DNA from 4 places in the Roseateles sp. P5_E8 genome. Region 1 is predicted to be linked to each of the others. Evidence: predicted binding sites of a transcription regulator. Region 1 holds the regulator's gene; each other region holds the start of a gene.
The links. The regulator sigma-54, encoded in region 1, starts transcription at its own class of promoters, with help from an activator protein. The targets are predictions, from matches to a motif close to TGGCANGNAANCTGCTTT.
Positions count from the first base shown of each region.

Region 1 (6,207 bases):
GAATGAGTTCTGCATCCAAGCCCGCCGGCCAGAAAAGCCAGAAGGGCGGCTTTGTCCTCGGCCTCATCGTCGGCCTGCTCGTCGGCCTCGCGGTCGCCCTGGGCGTGGCCCTGTACATCACCAAGGTGCCCATCCCCTTCGTGAACAAGGTGCCGCAGCGCACCGCCGAGCAGGACGCCGCCGAGACCGAGCGCAACAAGAACTGGGACCCGAACGCGCCGCTGGCCGGCAAGGCCGCGCGCAGCGCCAGCGGTGTGGTCAACGCGCCGCCGCCGCTGACCGCCCCGCCGCCAGCCACCACGACAGCCAGCGCCGCCGTGGCCGCCGCCAGCGCTGCGGCCACCCTGCCGCCGGTGGTGACGGCACAGCCCAAGCCCGTCGCGCCCAAGGCCGAGGCCGCCGCCTCAGCTACCGCCCCGGCAGCCGCGGCGGGTGCCGACGCCTACATCTACTTCGTGCAGGCCGGCGCCTTCACCCGGCCCGAGGAGGCCGAAGCCCAGAAGGCCAAGCTGGCCATCCAGGGCTTCACGGCCAAGCTGATGGAGCGCGAACAAAACGGCCGCACTGTCTACCGCGTGCGCCTCGGGCCCGTTGATACCCGCGAGGCCGCCGAAGACCTCCAGCGCAAGATCGAGGGGGCCGGTTTCGAGGCCAATCTCGTTCGTGTACAACGCTGAACTCCAAGCCAAGGACACCTGACGTCATGAAGCGCCGCGATTTCTCCGCCCTGCTCGCCACCACGCCGCTCGCGGCTGCCGCCGGCTCCGCCTTTGCCCAGGGCGGTCCGATTGAAGGCCGCCAGTACACCGCACTGGACAGGCCCCTGGCCACGCCGCCAGGCAAGATCGAGGTGGTGGAGTTCTTCTGGTACGGCTGCCCGCACTGCTACGCCTTCGAGCCCCTGATCGAGGCCTGGTCCAGGCAATTGGCCGCCGACGTCACCTTCCGCAAGGTGCATGTGGCCTTCCGCGCCAACGTCAAGATCCACCAGCGCATGTTCTACACGCTGGAGAGCATGGGCAAGGAAGCCGCCACCCGCCCCGCCATCTTCAAGGCCATGCACGAGCAGGGCCAGGCGTTGGAAGACGCCAAGAGCCAGGCCAAGTTCCTCAGCGCCCTGGGCGTGGACCCGGTCAAGTACCAGGACGCCTACAACTCCTTCGGCGTGCAGACCAAGGCCACCCAGGCCGAGAAGCTGTCCGAGGCCTACAACATCGACGGCGTGCCCAGCATCGGCATCGGTGGCCGCTTCCTGACCTCGCCCAGCATGGCCGGCGTGGGCCAGCGCCTGCCCGAGCATGAGCTCGGCCAGCGCGCGCTGCAGTACGCCGACTTCCTGATCCAGCGAGTGCGGCGCAAGGCATGAAGCGTCGCCACGCCACTCTCGCTCTCGCCGCCACCAGCCTGGCGCCGGCTGCCTGGGCCCAGGGCGCGCCCGTCGAGGGCCGGCACTACGCCCGCCTGGCGCAGCGCCTGCCGGGCGCGCCGGGCAAGATCGAGGTCATCGAGTTCTTCTTTTACAAGTGCCCGCACTGCTTCGCCTTCGACCCGCTGCTGGAGGCCTGGGTGCACCAGCTGCCGGCGGATGTGAGCTTTCGCCGTGTGCCGGTGGGCCAGCAGGCCATGCTCAAGCTGCATGCGCGCACGTATTACGCGCTGGAGGCCATGGGCGCGCTGACGTCGGCGGTGCACGCTGGCATCTTCAATGCCTTCCACCGCCAGGGCGTGGATGCCAATGACGAGGCGGCCATCACCGCCCTGGTCGGCAAGCTGGGCGTGGACGCCGCCAAGTTCAAGGCGGCCTTCGCCTCCTTCGGCGTGCAGTCCAGGCTGGCGCAAGGGCAGAAGCTGGCCGAGCTGAGCGGCGCCGACCAGGTGCCCGCCCTCGTCATCGGCGGGCGTTTCCGCACCGGCCCCGGCATGGGCGCCAACGCCAACCAAAGCGAAACCGCCCTGGGCCAGCAGGCCCTAGCCGTCGCGGATTTCCTGATCAAGTTGTCACGAGAGAAAGGCTGAGGGCGGTATCGCGCCCATAGAATGGCCTGCAACTTCCGTGCCGCCATGTCTTCGCGACTCCTTCTCCTCCTCGCTGCGCTGACCGCCACTGCCGCCCTCGCAGAGAAGGGCGACCGCCTGAAGCCGATGGTCTTTACGCAGGACAAGCGGGGCATCGTAGACGGCGTCAACCAGCGCACAGAGCTGGAAGGCAACGTCATCATCACCCAAGGAAGCCTGATGCTGCGCGCCGAGAAGGTGGACGTGCGCGAAACTCGCGATGGCTACGTTCAGGCCTATGCGAGCGGCACCGCCGGCAAGCCGGTCAGCTTTCGCCAGGCGCGCGACGTCCCTGGCGAAGCCATCGAGGGTGTGGCCGATCAGCTCGAATACGACACCCGCACCGAGAACGTGCGCTTCATCGGCAACGCCAATGTGCGCAGCATGCGCGGCGCGGCGATTGCCAACGAGGTGACGGGCGCCGTCATCGTCTACAACAGCCGCACCGAGGTCTTCACGCTGGAAGGCGGCAGCGCCTCGCCCAACTCGAACGGCCGCACGCGCATCGTCATGATGCCGCGCCCGCAGCCGGCCGAGGACGCCGCCTCGGCGCCGCCGGCAGCCTTGCCACTGAAGCCGTCGACGACGCTGCAGCCAGGCAAGCCTTCGTGATGGGCGACGCGTCCGTCACGCTTGAATCCCCGGCCGCCGGCGTCCAGCCAACGGCCTGCGGCAGCCGCCTCGAAGCCGAGGGTCTGGCCAAGACCTATGGCGTGCGCAAGGTCGTCAAGAACGTCCATGTGCGAGTCGACTGCGGCGAGGTGGTCGGCCTGCTCGGCCCCAATGGCGCCGGCAAGACGACCAGCTTCTACATGATCGTCGGCCTCGTCCGCTCGGACGCCGGCATCATCCGCATCGACGGCGCCGAGGTGCAGCGCCTGCCCATCCACTCACGCGCCCGCCTGGGCCTGAGCTATCTGCCGCAGGAAGCGTCCATCTTCCGCAAGCTCACCGTCGCGCAGAACATCCGCGCCGTGCTGGAGCTGCAGCAGGACGCCAAGGGCCGGTCCCTGGGCAAGGCGCGCATCGACGAGCTGCTCAACGGCCTGCTGCACGACCTCTCCATCGACGGCCTGCGCGACAGCCCGGCGCCGGCCCTGTCGGGCGGCGAGCGCCGCCGCGTCGAGATCGCCCGCGCCCTGGCCACGCAACCGCGCTTCATCCTGCTGGACGAGCCCTTTGCCGGCGTCGACCCCATCGCCGTGCTGGAGATCCAGCGCATCATCGGTTTCCTGAAGAGCCGCGGCATCGGCGTGCTGATCACGGACCACAACGTCCGCGAGACGCTGGGCATCTGCGACCGCGCCTACATCATCAGCGAGGGCGCCGTGCTCGCCGAAGGCACGCCCGACGAGATCGTGGCCAACGCCGACGTGCGCAAGGTCTATCTCGGCGAAAACTTCCGCATGTAGAGATGGACAACCCCTCGCCCATCCTCGCGTCGCTGAACGCGAGCGCGTCTGGTCGGTCCCCCGAGGGGACGGCGATGCTTGCCGCATTGAGCGGCAAGCACATCGCCAGCGCGGGCCGGCTTGGGAGCGGCCCGGCGCTCGGCCCGCAAGGAACTCTGGGATGAAGCAGACCCTCCAGGTCCGCCTCAGTCAGCATCTCGCGCTGACGCCCCAGCTGCAGCAATCCATCCGGCTGCTGCAGCTGTCGACGCTGGAGCTGAACCAGGAAGTCGAGCAGATGCTGGCCACCAACCCGCTGCTGGACACCGAGGAGGAGTTCACCGTCAGCGCCCCCGAGCTGGCCTCGAACGCGCCGGCCGAGAGCGGCACCGAGGCTTCGGCCGGCGAGTCGGAAAGCGGCGACGCCCCCGAGCTGACCGCCGAGGAATTCGGCGGTACCGAGCGCGAGGACTGGGAGAACGGCACCGAGCGCGACGACTTCGACGGCATCCGCGAGCTGCCCAGCAACAGCTCCGGCGCCAGCGGCGACGACGACGGCGAGCGCGAGAGCCAGGAGTTCGCCGAAGCCACGCTGGCCGAGCATCTCACCCAGCAACTCGCCGGCCACCACCTCTCCCCCGAGGACCGCGCCGCGCTGCAGATCCTCATCGAGTCGCTCAACGAGGATGGTTATCTCGAAGACACGCTCGACGAGATCGCCGCCTCCCTGGCCGAGGACGAAGAGACGCGCGAGGAACTGCTGGACCACCTGCGCATCGCCCTGCGCCTGCTGCAAAGCCTGGACCCGGCCGGCATTGCCGCGCGCGACCTGTCCGAATGCCTGGTGCTGCAATTGCGCGCCTGCCCCAAGTGCCCCGCCCAGGTCGTCGCCATCCTGATCTGCAAGGGTCATTTGGAGCTGCTGGCCCGCCGCGACATGCGCCGCCTGATGGCCGAAACCGGCGCGGACGAACACATCCTGCGCGAGGCGCAGGGGCTCATCACCCGGCTCGAACCCAAGCCCGGCCGCCGCTTTGCGCGTGGCGCCGCTGCAGCCATCGTCCCCGACGTCATCGTGCGCAAGGTGGGCCGCGAATTCCGCGTCATGCTCAACCCCGAGGTGGCGCCCAAGCTGCGCATCAACGAGCTCTACGCCAACGCGCTGCGCGCCACGCGCGGCGGCATCAGCAACTCGCCGCTGGGCGGGCAGCTACAGGAGGCGCGCTGGTTCATCAAGAACATCCAGCAGCGCTTCGACACCATCCTGCGCGTCAGCCAGGCCATCGTCGAGCGCCAGCGCGGCTTCTTCACGCACGGCGAGCTGGCCATGAAGCCGCTGGTGCTGCGCGAGATCGCCGACGAACTGGGCCTGCACGAATCCACCATCTCGCGCGTGACGACGGCCAAGTACATGGCCACCAGCTGGGGCACCTTCGAGCTGAAGTATTTCTTCGGCTCGGGGCTGTCGACGGAAGCCGGCGGCGAGGCGTCCAGCACGGCGGTGCGCGCGCTCATCAAGCAGTTCGTCGCGGCCGAGGACATCAAGAAGCCGCTGTCCGACAGCGCGCTCGCGGCGATGCTGGAAGAGCAAGGCATCCAGTGCGCGCGGCGCACGGTGGCCAAATACCGCGAAGGAATGAAGATCGCGCCGGCGAATTTGAGGAAGGCGCTGTAGGCACTCTCATGCGATTCAGCCAAACCCTCGCCTTGCTGGTGTTCTGCATGCTGAGCAGTCAGACGAACGCTCACCAGGACAGGATTCTCTCGCTGGCTTCTGACGGCAGCATTCCGGAACTTCCGTCGCAGTACACGTTGACGCGCTTGAAGATGGAGTTCGCGGACAAAGAGTCCGGCAGGCCGACGAAAGTGACCTTCATCTCCGGCGGGAAGCAGACCGTCATTGAACGCTGTGTGCTCCAAACCCTGCCCGCAGACTCATGGAAGACGGTCTCGCTATCGGGCTCTTGGTATCACGAGCGGAGCACGCTGCCCCACTACGTCTCGATTCGGTTCAAGACGCCGGCTCAGTCACCGAGGCTGCCAGCGCCCGTTGGCATTTCATTTCTGTTCAGCCTGGAAGATGCGCGGCTTCTCCAGATTGAAGCCACCACCGCGACGTCGAACGAAAACGAGGTGCAGTCGCGAGCCATCGACCTCAAAGGCGGCTGCCCCCTCCCTGGTGCTGCACGTGGCAGCATCTCCAAGCTGAATTGACACCCGTAGCCCGGCCTCAATCCTTGGATGGCCCCGTCTCCGGCGCCAGCGGCTCGAACACGAAGCGCATGCCGCGCGCATAGCTTTCCGGCTTCGTGCCGCCGTGGCGCTCGCCGTCGATGATGCGGTTCTGGAACACCAGGCCGGGATGCTTCAACTCGGGCAGCAGGGCCTGATAGCGCTTGATGCCGGCCAGGTAGGCGGGCCACTCCCACTCGGCGCCGGTCACATAGAGACGTGCCTTGATGGGCTTGCCCGTTGCGGCATAGGCCTTGGCGAGGCCAATGAGCCAGTCGTTGTCGACGTTCACCGCCGGGCTGGCCGCGACATAGCCCTCGAACAGCGTCGGCCGCGTGTACATCGCGTACAGCGTGAACAGACCGCCGAGCGAGCTGCCGGCCAGCATGCGGTGGGCCGGGTCGCCGCGGTAGTCGCGCTCCACCAGCGGGATGATGTCGCGCTCCAGCGTGGCCAGGAACTTGTCGGCGTGGCCGGAGTCGCCCGGCTGCGGGAGCTTTACCGGCGACAAGTCGCCGATGCGCAGCTG
Region 1 covers NZ_JBGCUM010000079.1:4,687-10,893, reverse strand. Annotated here, with positions in the region: gene argS (arginine--tRNA ligase) at 1-6, shown strand, start outside; gene ACXRVZ_RS25630 (SPOR domain-containing protein) at 3-677, shown strand; gene ACXRVZ_RS25625 (thiol:disulfide interchange protein DsbA/DsbL) at 704-1,366, shown strand; gene ACXRVZ_RS25620 (thiol:disulfide interchange protein DsbA/DsbL) at 1,363-2,016, shown strand; gene lptA (lipopolysaccharide transport periplasmic protein LptA) at 2,062-2,667, shown strand; gene lptB (LPS export ABC transporter ATP-binding protein) at 2,667-3,467, shown strand; gene ACXRVZ_RS25605 (RNA polymerase factor sigma-54) at 3,628-5,121, shown strand; gene ACXRVZ_RS25600 (hypothetical protein) at 5,130-5,660, shown strand; gene ACXRVZ_RS25595 (alpha/beta hydrolase) at 5,677-6,207, opposite strand, start outside.

Region 2 (6,207 bases), on a different contig from region 1:
TGGATCTTCAATGCCGCCTGGGTAAGACGCCATGGGAGATCGACGGCATGGGCATCAGCGACGACGAGCTCGACGCCCACCGCGCCGATCTCGAATCGCACCGTGCCTTTCACGGTATGGTGGCGCGCCGCCAGGGCCTGGACGGCAGCACGCGCTGGGTGTCCATCAGCGGCGAGCCGCGCCTGGACGCGCAAGGCAACTTCCGCGGCTACTGGGGCGTGGGCCGCGACGTGACGCACGAGGTCACCGCCGAGCAGACCGTGCAGGCCACCGAGACGCGCTACCGCGAGCTGTTCCGCCGCTCGCCCAGCCCGCTGGTGCTGCACCGCTGGGGCCGCGTGGTGGACGCCAACCCGGCGGCCATGGCCATGTTCGGCTATGCGCAGCGCTCCAGCATGATCGGGCAGGACCTGTTCAGCCATTACGAGCCCGGCGACGACGAGACCGCTCGCCAGCAGGCCGCGCGCCTGGAGGGCCTGGCGCCCGGCGCCATGCAGCCGATGGCCGAGTACCGGCTGCGCACGCTGTCGCGCCGCCGCCGCCTGGTGCAGGCGACCAGCGTGCGTGTCGAGACGGCCTCGGGCCCGGCCACGCTGACCTTCTTCACCGACCAGACCGAGCAGAGCCGCGCTCAGGACGCGCTGCGGCGCAGCGAGGGCCTGTTGTCCCACCTGGTGGCCACCAGCCCCGACGTCATCACGCTGACCGAGGCCGAGAGCGGCCGCTACGCGATGGTGAACAAGGCCTTCGAGCAGCTCAGCGGCTGGAGCAGCTCCGAGCTGCTGGGCCGCACGGCCGACGAGATCGGCATCTGGCAGAACGTGGCCGAGCGCGCGGCCATCCGCGACGCCCTGCGCCGCGACGGCGTCGCCAGCAACGTGCCGGTGAGCTTCCGTCGCAAGGACGGCAGTGCCGTGGCCATGTTGGTGTCGGTCGCGCCCTTCGAGATGGACGGCCAGAACTACCTGGTGCTCTACGCGCGCGACGTGTCCGAGAGCGAGCGCACGCGCCTCGTGCACGGCGCCATCCTGGAGAACGCGTCCATCGGCATCGCGCTCACGCGCGACCAGCAGTTCGTGCTGGCCAACCCGCGTGTGGAGGCCATGTTCGGCTGGGAGCGCGGCGCGCTGATCGGCCAGCATGGCAGCGTCGTCTGGCCCACCGTGGAGGACTGGCAGGCCGCCGGCCAGCAACTGGGCCCGCGCCTGGTGGCCGGCGAGCAGGCCGAGACCGAGCTCACCATGCGCCGCCGCGACGGCTCCACCTTCCTGGCCCGCCTGCTGGCCCAGGCCGTCGACCCCGCCCACCCCAGCCGCGGCGGCACGATCTGGATCATTGAAGACATCACCGAGCGCCGCCGTGTGGAGGACCAGCTCGCCCATGCCAAGGACGAAGCCCAGGCCGCCAACCGCGCCAAGAGTGCCTTCCTGGCCAACACCAGCCACGAGATCCGCACGCCGCTCAACGGCCTGCTCGGCCTGGGCCGCCTGGCGCAGCAGCCCGACCTCAGCGAGGAGCAGCGGCGCGACTATCTCAACCAGATGATGGACAGCGCCGAGAGCCTGTCCGGCCTGATCTCCGACATCCTCGACCTCTCCAAGATCGAGGCCGGCCGGCTGACGCTGGAGAGCCAGCCCTTCTCGCTGCGCGAGCTGCTCGCCTCCATCCGCCTGGCCTACCTGACGCTGGCGCAGGCGCGCGGCCTGACCTTCGCCGTCGAGATCGACCCGGCCCTGCCCGGCTGGGTCTTCGGCGACCCGCTGCGCACGCGCCAGATCCTGTCCAACTACCTGACCAACGCGCTCAAGTTCACCGCCCACGGCGGCATCACCGTCAGCGTGAAGGCCATGAGCCGCAACAGCCAGGGCAGCGCCGGCGAGTGGGTGCACATCGAGGTCAGCGACACCGGCGCCGGCATCGCGCCCGAGCAGCAGAAGCGCCTCTTCCAGCCCTTCACGCAGGCCGACGAGTCGACGACGAGACGCTTTGGGGGCACGGGCCTTGGGCTGTCCATCTGCCGCGAGCTGGCTTCGCTGATGGGCGGCGAGGTCGGCATGCGCAGCGCCGTCGGCGAGGGTTCGTCCTTCTGGGCCGAACTGCCCCTGCCTGGCGCGCCGGCACCCATGGCCCACCAGCCACGCGAGCCGCGCGCCACCGGCGCGGCGCACGAGGCCTTGCATGGCCGGCGCGTGCTGATCGCCGAGGACCATCCGGTCAACATGCTCATCGCCGTGGCGCAGCTGGAGCAGTGGGGCATGGAGGTCGCCCAGGCCAGCGACGGCCGCCAGGCCATCGAGGCCGTGCTGGCCGCCGCCAGCGTCGGCAAGCCGTTCGACATCCTGCTGATGGACGTGCAGATGCCCGTCATGGGCGGGCACGATGCGACACGCGAGCTGCGCAAGCACTTCAGCGCCGAGGAACTGCCCATCGTCGCGCTGACGGCGGCGGCCCTGGTCTCGGAGCGCAACGACGCCTTCGCGGCGGGCATGAACGACTTCCTGACCAAGCCCATCGACACGCCCAAGCTGCATCAGACGCTGCTGAGGTTGACCAGGGCCGGTTGACAATGCCGGCTCCAACAGGAGGAGCCCGATGAGCGTCACCGTGCCACAGCGTCATTTCAAGTATTACGACTTGATCATGGCGGCCTGCGTCTGCGTGCTGCTGTGCGCCAACCTGATCGGCCCGGCCAAGGCTGCCCAGGTGCAGCTGCCGTGGATCGGCCCGGTCACCTTCGGGGCGGACCTGTTCTTCTTCCCGATCAGCTACATCTTTGGCGACGTGCTGACCGAGGTCTACGGCTATGGCCGCGACCGCCGCGTCGTCTGGGCCGGCTTCGGGGCTTTGCTGTTCGCGGCCTTCATGGCCTTTGTCGTGGTGCACCTGCCGCCCGCGCGCAATGGCTTCATGGACGCCTATCAGCTGCACGTCGAGGCGATGTTCGGCAACACCTGGCGCGTCGTGGCCGGTTCGATGATCGCCTTTGCCGCCGGCAGCTTCGCCAACAGCTTCGTGATGGCGAAGATGAAGGTCGCCACCAATGGCCGCTACCTGTGGGCGCGCATCGTCGGCTCCACGGCGGTGGGCCAGCTGCTGGACACGGGGCTGTTCCTGAGCATCGCGTTCTGGGGCATCTGGCCGCAGGAGCAACTGCTCGCCGTGTTCGTCGCGCAGTACATCTTCAAGCTGATCTGGGAGGCGGTGCTGTTCCCGGTCACGGCGCGCTTCATCGCCTTCCTGAAGCGCGTCGAGGGCCTGGACCATTACGACCGCGACACCAGCTTCAATCCGTTTTCGATCAAGGTGTGAGCACCGCAGACCGGCCAGAAACGCAAACGGCGGCCCTGGGGCCGCCGTTTGACTTGAAGCCGGCCGTTCAGTCGCGACGGCGGCGCACGCCGGCGGCGGCCAGCAGGGCCAGGCCGGTCAATGCCAGGCCTGTGGGCTCGGGCACGCCGAAGACCTCGACCGCAGTGCCCTGCACACCGACCGTGAAGCCGTTCCAGTATTCGTTGGACAGGCTGTTCCAGTGCACGGTGTCGAAGCTGCCCTTGAAGCGGATCGCGCCATGCGGCTCGCCGGTGCCCAGCAACTGGTACTCGAACACGCCGCCGCCATGGTCGATGACGTTCTTGTACGAGGTGCCGCAGCCCCAGTAGCCGCAGGCGTGGCCGGTGGCCGGATCGTCGTAGCTGAGGATGTCGAAATCCTGGTCGAAGCCGTAGCCATTGCCGTTCAGGCTGACATAGGCGAACACCGGGTTGGCGATGGCCTGCGAGAACTGCAAGGTCTGCGGGCCGGCAAACGTCAACGCGACGATGTCGGTGCCCAGCGGCCGGTTGTCCACGGTGCTGCTCTCGTAGGGCGAGGCCAGGCCTCCATTGGCGCCGTTGACGTAGTAGTCGGGGCCGCCGTTGGATTGGTAGAAGCCGATGCCGCGGGCGTTGGTGTAGGTCACCGTGACGCTGGAGGTCGTCGTGGTGATGATGCCCTGGGCCTGGAAGCCGACGCCAGGGTCGAGGTCGCTGCCTTGCCAATCGGTCCAGAAGACCGGCGCGGCCTGGCTGAGGCCGGCGCAGGCGATCAGGGCGGTGGCCAGCAGGGTTTGAATCTTTTTCATGTTCAGCCTCAAGGGAAGAAATGACACCTGGAACGCAAACTTCGCGCCACGGTGACATTTCTCCCATGAGACGGCCCTCGCCGGCCGTGCGGCCATGGCTCCACTGTCAATGCCGCCGACACCCCCAGATGGTGGGAAAGCCAGGTTGCCGGCTGCGGCCAGCCAAGCGCTTACAAGCCGCCCGTGCCGCAGCCCTTGGCCAGGTAGGTGCTGATCAGGTTCAACTGATCGGCCATGATCTTGCGCGTCCAGGCGGGGCCGTGGGCGTAGTCGGCCAGCACGTGGTATTCCACGGGCTTGCCGGCGGCCTTGGCCTTGTCGACGAACAGCTCGGACTGGATGATCGGCACGGTCTGGTCGCGTTCGCCGTGATAGACCATCAGCGGGATCTCCATCTTGTCTGCCAGGCTCAGCGGGCTCAGGCCCTTCACGGTGGGCCCTTGCGCCGATTGGAAGTAGGGGTTGGTGAAGAACTTGGCCCAGATGCGGTCGATGTCCGACACGCCGGCGCCGGCGATGGCGCACTTGTAGAGGCCGTTCGGGCGCACCGAGGCGGCGAAGGCTGAATAGCCGCCGTAGGAGAAGCCGAACATGGCGATGCGCTTGGGATCGGCCAGCTTCTCGCTGACCAGCCACTTGGCGCCGTCGTCCTTGTCGTCCTGCATCTTCTGGCCCCACTCGCGGTCACCGGCGTACCAGAGCGCCCGGCCCCAGCCCTGCGAGCCGCGGAACTGCGGCTGCAGCACGACGCGGCACTGCGACACCAGCAGCGGTACCCAGCCCGAGCCGTCGTAGTCCATCGTGTCGCGCGCCCAGGGGCCGCCGTGCGGATGCACGACTGCGGCGTAGGGGCCGGCACCGCACAGCTGCGGGTTGGGCACGGTCAGGTAGGCGGGGATGTTCAGGCCGTCGCGCGCCTTGTAGTAGACGAAGCGCGCCGTGCCGAGGGCGCGCCGGTCCACGTCCGGGCGCTCCTTGGCCAGCAGCTGGATGCTCTGGCCGCGCAGCAGGTAGTGCTCGGTCGGGTAGGTCAGGCCGCTGACGCGGATCAGGTAGGTGGGTGTCTCGCCGCCCACATAGCCCGCTAGCCGCACGGACACGCCGTCGAACGAACGCACGGCTGCGCGCTCGCCGCTGGCGACGCCGACGAACTCCTGGTCGATCTCCTTGATGCCCAGCGCCTGGCCGACGCCGCGCACGACGGAATCCAGCTTGTCGTTGGCCCAGTGAGTGTCGCGGCCCAGGTGGCCGTCGTAGGTGTAGCCGTCATAGCCTTCTTCGGGCGGTGCGTCGTCGGTGCGGAAGGAGCGCACGCCGGTGGCGTCGAAGTACTTGTGCTCGAACAGCGTGGACGCAACCTTGCGGCTGGCGATGTCGTACTCGTACAGGCCCGCGAACTCGCGGCCCACGTTGCTGCTGATGATGGCCGTGCCGGGCTTGCTGCCCACCGCGATGACGTCGACGACGTCGCGGTTCTTCACGTAGTTGCGGAAGTGTTCTTCCCAATCGCCATCCTTGTTGCGGAAGTCGATCGCGACAAAGGCGCCCTGGCCATCGGTGTTCAGGCGCGACTTGGCCCAGACGACACCCTTGCTGTTGACGAACACGTTGCTGTCCGATTCGCTCAGCCGCATGATGCGCACGGCCTTGTTGCTGCGCAGGTTGTAGCGGTAGACGTCACGGCTGGACGCGCTGCCCGAGTCGCTGACGACGATGACGTTCTCGGGGTCGGTCAGCAGCCGGTTCAGCACCGTCGGGTTGGCCAGCGCGGCTGCCTTCTTTGCGGTCTCGGAGCGCGGGATCTCGGTCGCCGCCATCGGCTCGATCCAGGTCTTGCCCTCGAGGTCGGTGAAGAACAGCTTGTTGATGAAGACCTTGATGAACTCGTCGCCGCGCAGGTCGTAGGGCTGCGTCATGCTGACCTGCAGCATGTCGTTCTTCAGGAACGACACGCTGGAGATCTGCATGTTCTTGGCGCCGATGACGGTCGGCTTCGCCGCAAGGTCGGCCAGTTTCCAGACCAGGATGGTGCGGTTGTCGCCCTGGCTCTGGAGGGCAATCATGTGCTTGCCGTCCGGGGAGATCTG
Region 2 covers NZ_JBGCUM010000005.1:159,037-165,243, forward strand. Annotated here, with positions in the region: gene ACXRVZ_RS04790 (PAS domain S-box protein) at 1-2,564, shown strand, start outside; gene ACXRVZ_RS04795 (queuosine precursor transporter) at 2,593-3,309, shown strand; gene ACXRVZ_RS04800 (PEP-CTERM sorting domain-containing protein) at 3,377-4,120, opposite strand; gene ACXRVZ_RS04805 (alpha/beta hydrolase family protein) at 4,291-6,207, opposite strand, start outside.
Region 2: a site for sigma-54 is predicted at 4,152-4,169, ahead of ACXRVZ_RS04800 (PEP-CTERM sorting domain-containing protein). Genes of this name have one in related genera too.

Region 3 (6,207 bases), on a different contig from region 1:
CCGATCAGCAGCCCGAAGCCGGCGGCCTGGCCCAGCAGCATGAACTGCCAGGCCTGCAGGCCGCTGCGGGCCCGCAAGCCGACGCTGACCACCAGGGCCAGGCTCATCAGCAATGCATTGACCAGCACTGCGACGAACAGGGTGACGACGTGCATGCGGGTCAGCATAACGGCCGACCTGCGCGCGCCAGACGAAGAAAAGCCGCCCGGAGGGCGGCTCGGTGTGACGAAGGACCGGCGCGCAGCCGGCCCTTGATTCACATCACTTGTGGTAAGCCGTTTCGCCGTGCGACGAGATGTCCAGGCCTTCGCGCTCTTCCTCTTCGGTCACGCGCAGGCCGATGGTCAGGTCGACCAGCTTGTAGGCGATGACGGAGACGACGCCCGACCAGACCAGGGTCACGCCGACGGCCTTGGCCTGAACCAGGAACTGCGCGCCGATCGAGAAGGCATCCGGCGTGATCATGGTCGCCGTGACCCAGTCACCCATGGCGCTGGGGCCGCCCAGGCTGGGCGAGGCAAACACACCGGTCAGCAGAGCACCGACGATGCCGCCGACACCGTGGACGCCGAAGACGTCCAGCGAGTCGTCCGCACCCAGCAGCTTCTTCAGGCCGGAGACACCCCACAGGCAGGCGAAGCCGGCGACGATACCGATGACGAGACCGCCACCGATGCCGACGTTGCCAGCAGCCGGCGTGATGGCGACGAGGCCGGCGACGGCACCCGAGGCAGCACCCAGCATCGAGGCCTTGCCCTTGAGCAGCGCTTCACCGACGCACCAGGCCAGCACGGCGGCAGCCGTGGCAGCCAGCGTGTTGATGAAGGCCAGGGCAGCGAAGCCGTTGGCTTCCAGCGCGGAGCCGGCGTTGAAGCCGAACCAGCCCACCCACAGCATCGAGGCACCGACCATGGTCAGCGTCAGGCTGTGCGGCGTGAACTGTTCCTTGCCGTAGCCGACGCGCTTGCCGACCATGAAGGCACCCACCAGGCCGGCAACCGCGGCGTTGATGTGCACGACCGTGCCGCCCGCGAAGTCCAGCGCGCCCCACTGCCAGAGCATGCCGGCCTTGCCGTTCATCTCATCGACGACAGCGGCGGACGTGTAGGCATCCGGGCCCATCCAGAACCAGACCATGTGGGCCATCGGCAGATAGCTGAAGGTGAACCACAGCGTCAGGAAGGCCAGGGCCGCCGAGAACTTGATGCGCTCGGCGAAGGCGCCGAGGATGAGACAGGCGGTGATGCCGGCGAAGGTGGCCTGGAAGGCCGCGAACACGATTTCCGGAATGACGACGCCCTTGGAGAAGGTGGCGCCATTCGCGAAGGTGCCAGCGACGTTGTCCCAGATGCCCTTCATGAACAGGCGATCCGTGCCACCGATGAACTTGTTGCCCTCGGTGAACGCGAAGCTGTAGCCGTACAGCACCCACAGCACGACGATCAGCGAGAAGCCGACCATCACCTGCATCAGCACCGATAGCATGTTCTTGCTGCGCACCAGGCCGCCGTAGAACAGCGCGAGGCCGGGCACCGTCATCATGATGACGAGCAGCGTGGACAACATCATCCAGGCGGTGTCGCCCTTGTTGGGCACGGGCACGGGAGCGGCGGCGGCAGAAGCCGCTTCGGCAGGCGCGGCGGCCGCAGGGGCGGAGGCTGCATCGGCAGCCGGAGCTGCCGTGGCGGTGGCGGCAGGCGCCGAGGCGGCGTCCTGGGCCCAGGCGGCCGGCGCAAGCAGGCCAGCGGCAAGCGCAAGGCCGGCGAGGAGTTTCTTCATTTGAGTGTTCTCCAAACGGTTGTTATGGACGCGCGCTTCAGAGCGCGTCGTTGCCGGTTTCGCCGGTGCGGATGCGTACGACCTGGTCCAGCGGCGACACGAAGATCTTGCCGTCGCCGATCTTGCCGGTGCGGGCCGAAGACTCGATGGCCTCGATGACGCGGTCGACGACGTCGTCGTTCACGGCGGCTTCGATCTTGACCTTGGGCAGGAAGTCCACGACGTATTCAGCGCCGCGGTACAGCTCGGTGTGGCCCTTCTGGCGGCCGAAGCCCTTGACCTCGGTGACCGTCAAGCCCTGCACGCCGATGGCGCTCAGAGCCTCACGCACCTCGTCGAGCTTGAAGGGCTTGATGACGGCAGTGATCAGTTTCATGTCTGCTCCAGTGTTCTTAGAAGGTCTTCTTCAGGCCGACGACTAGCGTGGTCTTGCCCAGGAACTTGCCGTTCGCGGGGCTGGCGTAGAAGCTCTTGTCGGCGTCCGTGCCGACGATCGCGCCGCTCAGGACGAGGCCCGAGAAGTCCTTGGCCAGCGTCACCGAGTAATCGGTGTAGGACGCCATCGAGAAGTGCTTGACCGTCTGGTGGCCGACGTGGGGCGACAGCGTCATGCCGTCACCGAGGTCGAAGTTGGCCGTCACGTCGAAGTAGCTGCTGCCCTTGCTGTCGGGCACGCCGAACAGGTTGGTCGTGCTGTGCGAGTACTTGGCGGTCACCGGGCCGAAGCTCAGCGCGCCGTAGATCTCCAGCGTGTCGGCGCTGGTGGGCAGCTTGTTGCTCGGGTAGTAGTACTGCAGCAGGCCCACGTCCAGCGTCAGGCCCGGGGCGACTTCGGTCTTGTAGCCGCCGTAGAGGTCGACCTCGACGTTGGCGTCGCCGCCACCGTCCTTGATCCACTTGATGGTGGAGCCCCACATGCCGACGTAGAAGCCGCTGGGCGCCGCGTAGTCGAAGCCGCCTTGCAGGGCCGGCTTCAGGCGGGTCTGCGAGACGCCGCGGTAGCGGTAGTCGGTGACGACGCTGGCGTTGAACGACAGCGGGTTGACCGGCTCATCGGCGAAGGCCGGCAGCGAGGCTGCGGACAGCGCCAAGACGAGCAGCGTAGAGGACAACTTCATGGCGGGGGCTCCAGTTCAGGGTTAGAGGGCAGTCCGGTCCGCTGATTGCAGCTTCCGTGCCAAGCACCACACCTCAGACACCCCGCACGAATCTGGGATGGGCGCACCCGCAAGTCAGCATTGCGCACCAATTTGGCATCAATTCCATCATCGAGCGCACATTTACGGTGCGCGCACGGGAAAAGCACCACATCCGCGCCACGCGAACCCAGGGCTAGACTCGCCCGCCGCCCTCCTACGAGCCCATGCGATGAGCCTTGCCACGGTCCACAGCCGCGCCCTTGACGGCTTGGCCGCCGCGCCGGTCACGGTGGAGGTGCACCTGGCCAACGGCCTGCCCAGCTTCACCGTCGTTGGCCTGGCCGACACCGAGGTCAAGGAGGCCCGCGAGCGCGTGCGCGCGGCGCTGCAGAACAGCGGCCTGGGCTTTCCGGCCAACAAGCGCATCACCGTCAACCTGGCGCCGGCCGACCTGCCCAAGGAGGGCGGGCGCTTCGACCTGCCCATGGCGCTGGGTCTGCTTGCGGCCAACGGCCAGCTGGACGCGACCAGGCTGGCACGCTTTGAATGCGCGGGTGAGCTGTCGCTGGCCGGCGAGCTGCGCCCGGTGCGCGGCGCCCTGGCGATGGCGCTGGCCATGCGCCAGACTGGCGAAAAGGATGGTGATGTTCAACGCGAGCTGCTGCTGCCCGAGGCCAGCGCCGCCGAGGCTGCCCTCGTCGACGGCCTGGTGGTGCGGCAGGCGCGGCATCTGCTGGACGTCGTCGCGGCACTGCAGCCCGACGGCGAACTCCTGCCCCGCGCGACCGCCCTGCCGCGCGAACGGCAGAGCGGCCTGCCCGATCTCGCCGACATCAAGGGCCAGGCCGGCCCGAAGCGCGCGCTGGAGATCGCGGCGGCCGGCGGCCACTCGCTGTTGATGGTCGGCCCGCCCGGCACCGGCAAGTCCATGCTGGCCCAGCGCCTGGCCGGCCTGCTGCCGCTGCTGGACGACGAAGCCGCGCTGGAATCCGCCGCCGTGCTCAGCCTGGCCGGCCAGTTCGACGTGTCGCTCTGGGGGCAAAGGCCGGTGCGGGCGCCGCACCACTCGGCGTCCAGCGTGGCGCTGGTGGGCGGCGGTTCGCCACCCAGGCCGGGCGAGATTTCACTGGCCCAGCATGGCGTCTTGTTTTTGGACGAGCTCCCCGAATTCCCGCGCGCTGCCTTGGAAGCCCTGCGCGAGCCGCTGGAGACCGGCCGCATCCTCATCTCGCGCGCGGCCCGCCAGGCAGAGTTTCCGGCGCGTTTCCAGTTGGTCGCGGCGATGAACCCCTGCCCCTGCGGCCACCTCGGCAATCCGCAGCGGGCCTGCCGCTGCTCGCCCGACCAGGTCGCGCGTTATCAGGGCCGGCTCAGCGGGCCCTTCCTGGACCGTATCGACCTCGTCATCGAAGTCACCGTCATCCCGCCGCGCGAGCTGCAAGACCTGGCACCGGGCGAAGCCAGCGCCGTGGTCGCCGGGCGTGTGACCGCAGCGCGCGAGCGAGCGCTGGCGCGCCAGGGCGTCGCCAACGCGCTGCTGCAGGCGCAAGACCTGGCTGAGCACGCCGCGCTGGAGCCCGCGGCCAAGGCATTGCTGGAGCGCTCGGCAGAGAAGCTCGGCTGGTCGGCGCGCAGCTTCCACCGCGTGATGCGCGTGGCCCGCACGGTGGCCGACCTGGCCGGCTCGGCCGAGATCGCCACTGTCCATGTTGCCGAGGCCATTCAGTTGCGCCGGGGCTTGCCGAGCGCCCATTCCGCCTGATGGCGGGGACACTGGAGACGCTCCACTGAGCGCCGCATCGAGGCCCAGGCCTCAGCTGCGCTCGAAGCCGTTCTCGGTCAGGCGGACCTCGTCGCCGATGCGCAGGCCGGGGTCGGCGCTGCGCTCGAAGCGGCGCATGCGGCCATCGCGCTCCTGCACTTGCACGACCCAGACGGTGTAGGACTTCTGGTTTTTCTCGATCTCGTTGCCGGCATAGCCACCGGCCACGGCGCCGCCCACGGTGGCAATCTTCTTGCCCGTGCCGCCGCCCACCATATTGCCCAGCAGGCCGCCCACGACCGCACCGCCCACGGCACCCACGCCACTGCCCTTGCCCTTGCGGGTTTCGGCATGCACGCCCGTGACACGGCCGCAGCTCTCGCAAAGCGCCGCCTGCGTCGTCCGTTCGGGGGCCGGCGCTTCACGCACCGTGTCGGCCCTGGCCACGCGCTGAGGCGCAGGCTGGGTCACGGCGGGCGGCGCTTCGGCCACTGGCGGGCTGCTCATGATTTGCGAGCGGCCGACCGCATAGGCGCCGCCGAGCAGCGCCATGACGACGGCAACGCCGGCAACGATCTGGGTGGACTTGACGCTAGGGGTCGACATGACGCTTCCGATGTAGTTGGTATGCGCCGAGGATGCGTTCGCACGCCGTGTGCCCGTGTAGGACAGTGCCGCAGCCCGGGGTCGGCAAGGTAAGCAGATGCTGTCGGCGCCGCCTGAGGTCAGCCCAGCAGCGGCGCCAGAGCGCGGCGCGCGTCGGTCTCGCTGAGGCCGCAGCGCGCGGCCCAGTCGGCGAGCTGGTCGTCCGCAATGCGGCCGACGTTGAAGTAGGCCGCGTCGGGGTGGGCCAGGTAGAAGCCGCTGACGCTGGCGGCCGGCGTCATGGCCATGCTGTCGGTCAGGCCCATGCCGATCTCGTCGGGTGCCAGCACGCGGAACATGTCGCGCTTGGCGAGGTGGTCCGGGCAGGCCGGGTAGCCGGGCGCGGGGCGGATGCCCGAGTACTTCTCGGCGACGAGGTCGGCGTTGCTCAGCGCCTCGTCCGCGGCGTAGCCCCAGAACTCGCGGCGCACGCGCTCGTGCAGCCACTCGGCGGCGGCCTCGGCGAGGCGGTCGGCCAGGGCCTTGAGCATGATGGCCGAGTAGTCGTCGTGCGTGGCGAGGAAGTCGGCTTCCTTCTTGTCGACGCCCAGGCCCGCCGTCACGGCGAACATGCCGACGTGGTCGCCGCTCTCCGCGACGAAGTCGGACAGGCAGCGGTTGGGGCGCTTCACACCTTCCACGACCGGCCGCTCGGACTGCATGCGCAGGCCGTGCCAGGTCATCAACGCGGCGGTGCGGCTCTCGTCGGCGTAGAGGGCGATGTCGTCCTCGTTGACGCGCGCGGCGGGGTAGAGGCCGAACACGGCATGCGCCTGAAGCCAGCGGCCGTCGATGATCTTCTTCAGCATGGCCTGGGCGTCGGCAAACACCTTGCGCGCCTCGGTGCCGACGACGGCGTCGTCGAGGATGGCCGGATACGGG
Region 3 covers NZ_JBGCUM010000002.1:117,111-123,317, forward strand. Annotated here, with positions in the region: gene ACXRVZ_RS01845 (GGDEF domain-containing protein) at 1-155, opposite strand, end outside; gene amt (ammonium transporter) at 262-1,779, opposite strand; gene glnK (P-II family nitrogen regulator) at 1,817-2,155, opposite strand; gene ACXRVZ_RS01860 (TorF family putative porin) at 2,172-2,897, opposite strand; gene ACXRVZ_RS01865 (YifB family Mg chelatase-like AAA ATPase) at 3,148-4,680, shown strand; gene ACXRVZ_RS01870 (glycine zipper 2TM domain-containing protein) at 4,732-5,286, opposite strand; gene metH (methionine synthase) at 5,406-6,207, opposite strand, start outside.
Region 3: a site for sigma-54 is predicted at 2,942-2,959, ahead of ACXRVZ_RS01860 (TorF family putative porin). Genes of this name have one in related genera too.

Region 4 (4,080 bases), on a different contig from region 1:
CCAAGCACCGTCTGCGCGACGATGTTGCGTTGCACTTCGTTCGAGCCGCCGTAGATCGTCGTCTTGCGGACGTTCAGGTAGTTGCCGGTCAACGGAATGGCGTGCGACGCGCCGCCGATCCAGGCGCCACCCAGCCACTGGTCGCCCTGCCAGCCGGCCTCCATGGCCTCGAGGATGTAGGGCAGGGCCAGCGGGCCGCCGGCCAGCATCATCAGCTCGGTATAGCGCTGCTGCAGCTCGCTGCCGCGGATCTTCAAGAGGCCCGCGACGTCCAGCGGCTGCTTGCCTGTGCGCTCTCCGGACAGCACGCGCAGCACCATCATTTCCAGCGCGACGATGTCGACCTCGCACAGCGCGATCTGGTCGCGAAAGCGCTGGTCGTCCATCAGGCCCCCGGCCTTGGCGATGCGCTTGAGCCGCTCCAGCTCACGCTTGGCGCGGTTCACGTCGGCGATGTTGGTGCGCTCATGCGAGAGTAGGTGCTTGGCGTAGGTCCAGCCCTTGTTCTCCTCACCGATCAGGTTCTCGGCCGGCACCTCGACGTTGTCGAACCAGACCTCGTTCACCTCGTGCTCGCCGTCCAGCATGATGATGGGCTTGACGCTGACGCCGGGCGTGGTCATGTCGATCAAGAGGAAGCTGATGCCGGTCTGCGGCTTGCCTTCAGAGGACGTGCGCACGAGGCAGAAGATCCAGTCACCGTACTGGCCCAGCGTCGTCCAGGTCTTCTGGCCGTTGACGATGTACTTGTCGCCCTGGCGTTCCGCGCGGCATTTCAGCGAGGCCAGGTCCGAGCCCGAACCCGGCTCGCTGTAGCCCTGGCTCCACCAGACCTCGCCGCTCATGATGCCGGGCAGGAAGCGCTGCTGCTGCTCCGGTGTGCCGAAGGCCATGATGACCGGCGCCACCATGACCGGACCGAAGGGCACGATGCGCGGCGCGCAGGCGAGGGCGCATTCCTCTTCGAACAGATGGCGCTGCACGGCGTTCCAGCCCGGGCCGCCGAACTGCGTGGGCCAGGCCCAGCCATGCCAGCCCTTGGCGCCGAGGATCCTGGCCCAGCGTTGCAGGTCGTCCTTGTTCAGGCGCAGCGAGTGGCGCACCTTGTGGGCGATGTCGGCCGGCAGGTTGGCGCGCACCCATTCGCGCACCTCGGCGCGGAAGGCCAGCTCCGCATCGGTGAAGTTGAGGTCCATGTCTCGCGTTTGGTGATGTGAATGCCGCACGTTTTAGCACGGTCGTTCGCATCTTTGCTGTCCGGCCAGAGACAGTTCAGCGATGTCAGAGCCGGAAAGCAAAAGGCACTCCGAAGAGTGCCTTTCATGGAGATCGAAGCCAGTGATCAGGCGGCGATCTTGGCCTTGCGGCGGCGCAGGCCGGCCACGCCGAGCAGTGCAACGCTGGTCAGGGCCAGCGTGGCCGGCTCGGGCGTCTTGCTGGTCGTGCCGCCGCAGACACCTTGCGCATTGATTGAGCTGGTGCACTTCGCGCCCGCCACGGCGTAGAGCTTGAAATAGTCGTTGCCGTTGTCCAGCGAGCCCCGAGTTTCGCCAGCAGCCGAGGAAAAGCCGGTGTTGTACGCACTGATCATCCACCAGCTCGAAGTCTTCTGGCCCGAGTTCACGAGGTTGTAAGCGGGGTTTGTATCGGTGACCATGTCGCCATAGGTGCCCACGAGTTCCCACCCGGCCATCGCGGCAGCGCCTTGACCAATGAGGGCAGTCGGGTTGCCCGTCGGCGTGGTTCCTGCGGCGCCGGTMCAGCGGAACAGCGCGACGTCAACCTGGACATTGGTCGTGTAAGACAAAGTCGTGCCAGCAGCGCACTCTGCCGTCGCCGCCGCGCCGGCAGACGTTACGCAGCCATTACCCTTGGCGGTATATCCGAGGCCGATGCTGGACAGCACGACGCTACTAGAGCCAAAGTTCAGCAGAACGGCTTCCGTGTTGCCGGCGTTGTCCAGCGCGTGAGTCGGCTGCGGGCCATCGGTACCCGTCGACATGCCTTGGCCGTTGCCGCTGTACCAGGTCAAAGCGCCAGCACTCCAGTTGCCGCCAACGACGCCTGACGTGTTTGCGGCATAGACACCGCTCAGGGATACGGCCGGATCGCCTGCATTGGTGCCGGCCAAGCCAGTGACATTGGCTTGATCGAAGGTCCAAACCGCGTGTGCGCTCGTCGACAGCAGTGCAGCGCAGGCGCCCAGGGCCATCAAGCTCCAGCGGATATTTCGAATCTTCATAGTTATTCCTTCGTTTTGTGCCTGTTGGCGCAGAAGTTCTCGAAACGTTATTAGCAAACTCGGTGCCAGACCGAAAAACCTTTGCCTAACAACGGTTTATTGAAAACCACCGGGACCGACGTGAGAGATTGTAAGGAACCTCGACAGCCTAGGGGGTGGGCCTGGCCCCCTTAGTTGAGGGTGGAAAGCAGCTGTTTGGCTTCAGCGGCCGTGGCGAAGTTGGCGTTGCCGCGCAGCGCGCCGTTGAGTTCCTCCCGAGCCTCTCCTTTACGGCCGGCCTGGGCCAGTACAGCAGCGAGGTGATAGCGGATGTCGGAGTTGTCCGGCGCACGCAAGCGGGCGTCGCGCAGGAGCTGCAAGGCGCGGTCTGCCTTGCCGGCGCGGTGGTAGGCCCATCCGGCGGTGTCCAGCAGCACTGGGTTTCGGGGGTCGTTCTTCAATGCCCGTTCGGCGATGTCGACGGCGCCAGGATCCTTGAGCTCGATCAACACGTTGGCGAGGTTGTTCAGCACGCCGGTGTTCGAGGGGCTGACTTTTAGGGCGGCTTCGTACTGCTTGCGCGCACCGGCGAAGTCGCCGCTTCGGACGAGCAATTCGGCCATCGAAGTGCGGACGATGACGTCGGTCGGGTTTTTCCTGAGCCAGGTCTCGGCCGACTCGAGGGCGGCCTTCTGATTGCCTTGTGAGGCTTGAGCGCGCATCAGGCGCGTCAACGTCGTCGCGGATTTGTCGATGTCGTGGGCCTTGCGCAGTGCTTCCAGCGCTGCGGCGTTTTGGTTGCGGCGCATGGCCGCCTCGGCCAGCAGGTTGTAGCCCAGCGCAGACTTCGGATTGGCATCGATGACCTGACGGGCGCGCTGCTCGGCCTGGGCCGAATTGCCCTGGGCCAACTCGACGCTGGACAGCATGGCCACCGCCGCCGTGTCGTTGGGGGTGCCGCTGAGTGCTTTTTCGAGGGTGTAGGCCGCACCCTTCAGATCCTGGGCCAACACCTGCTGGCGAGCGACCGCGACCAGGCGTGGCGTGTCGAAGGCGGCGCGGCGGGCGGCGTTGGTGAGGGTGCTCTTGGCGCCGGCGGGGTCGCCATTGGCGAGCTGGGCCGCTGCATAGGCCTGCAGGGCCTCGACGTCTTCGGGCAGCTTGGACAGCAACACCTTGGCCGCCTCGACGGCGCGGGCCGGTTGCCCCTTGCGCAGATGCCAGGCGACGAGCGCGAAGTTGGAGCGTGTCTCGCGCGCGCTGCTGGCCGCAGCGGCGCTTTCCAGCCACTTCAGAGCTTCGTCGTCCCTGCCGCGCAACTCGCTGACCAGAGCCAGCTCGAAGAGCAGGTTCACGTTGCGTTCGTCGTCCTTGAGTGCGCCCTTGAGGCGCTTCTCGGCCGCGTCGAAGTTGCCTGTCACGGCGTCGATGCGGGCCAGGCCGAGCTTGGCTTCCAACTGCTTCGGGTCCAGCTTCAGTGCCTTTTCGTAGCCGGCTCGGCCGCCCGCGTAGTCGCGCGCCTGCGTCTTGGCATAGGCCTGCACCATCAGCACGGTGGCGTTGTTGGGGTTGGCGCGGGCCAGGGATTCAGCCACGGCCAAGGCCTTGGCGGGTTGGTTGTCACGCAGATGGACCGTGACCAGGGCGAGGCCGGCAAAGGTCTGCTTCGGATCGGCCTTGTAGGCCTTGGCGAGCTGGTCTTCGGCCAGGACGGCTTGGCCGGACTGCAGCAGCGACAGGCCCAGCGCGGTGCGGTACTCGGCAGAGTCCTTGGCCTTGAGCGCGTCCTGCATGAGCTGCACGGCGCGTGCATGGCGGCCCTGGCGCATGTGGGCGTTGGCCAGCATCAGCAGGGCCTG
Region 4 covers NZ_JBGCUM010000022.1:33,289-37,368, reverse strand. Annotated here, with positions in the region: gene ACXRVZ_RS14660 (acyl-CoA dehydrogenase family protein) at 1-1,196, opposite strand, end outside; gene ACXRVZ_RS14655 (PEP-CTERM sorting domain-containing protein) at 1,343-2,242, opposite strand; gene prsT (XrtA/PEP-CTERM system TPR-repeat protein PrsT) at 2,413-4,080, opposite strand, start outside.
Region 4: a site for sigma-54 is predicted at 2,293-2,310, ahead of ACXRVZ_RS14655 (PEP-CTERM sorting domain-containing protein). Genes of this name have one in related genera too.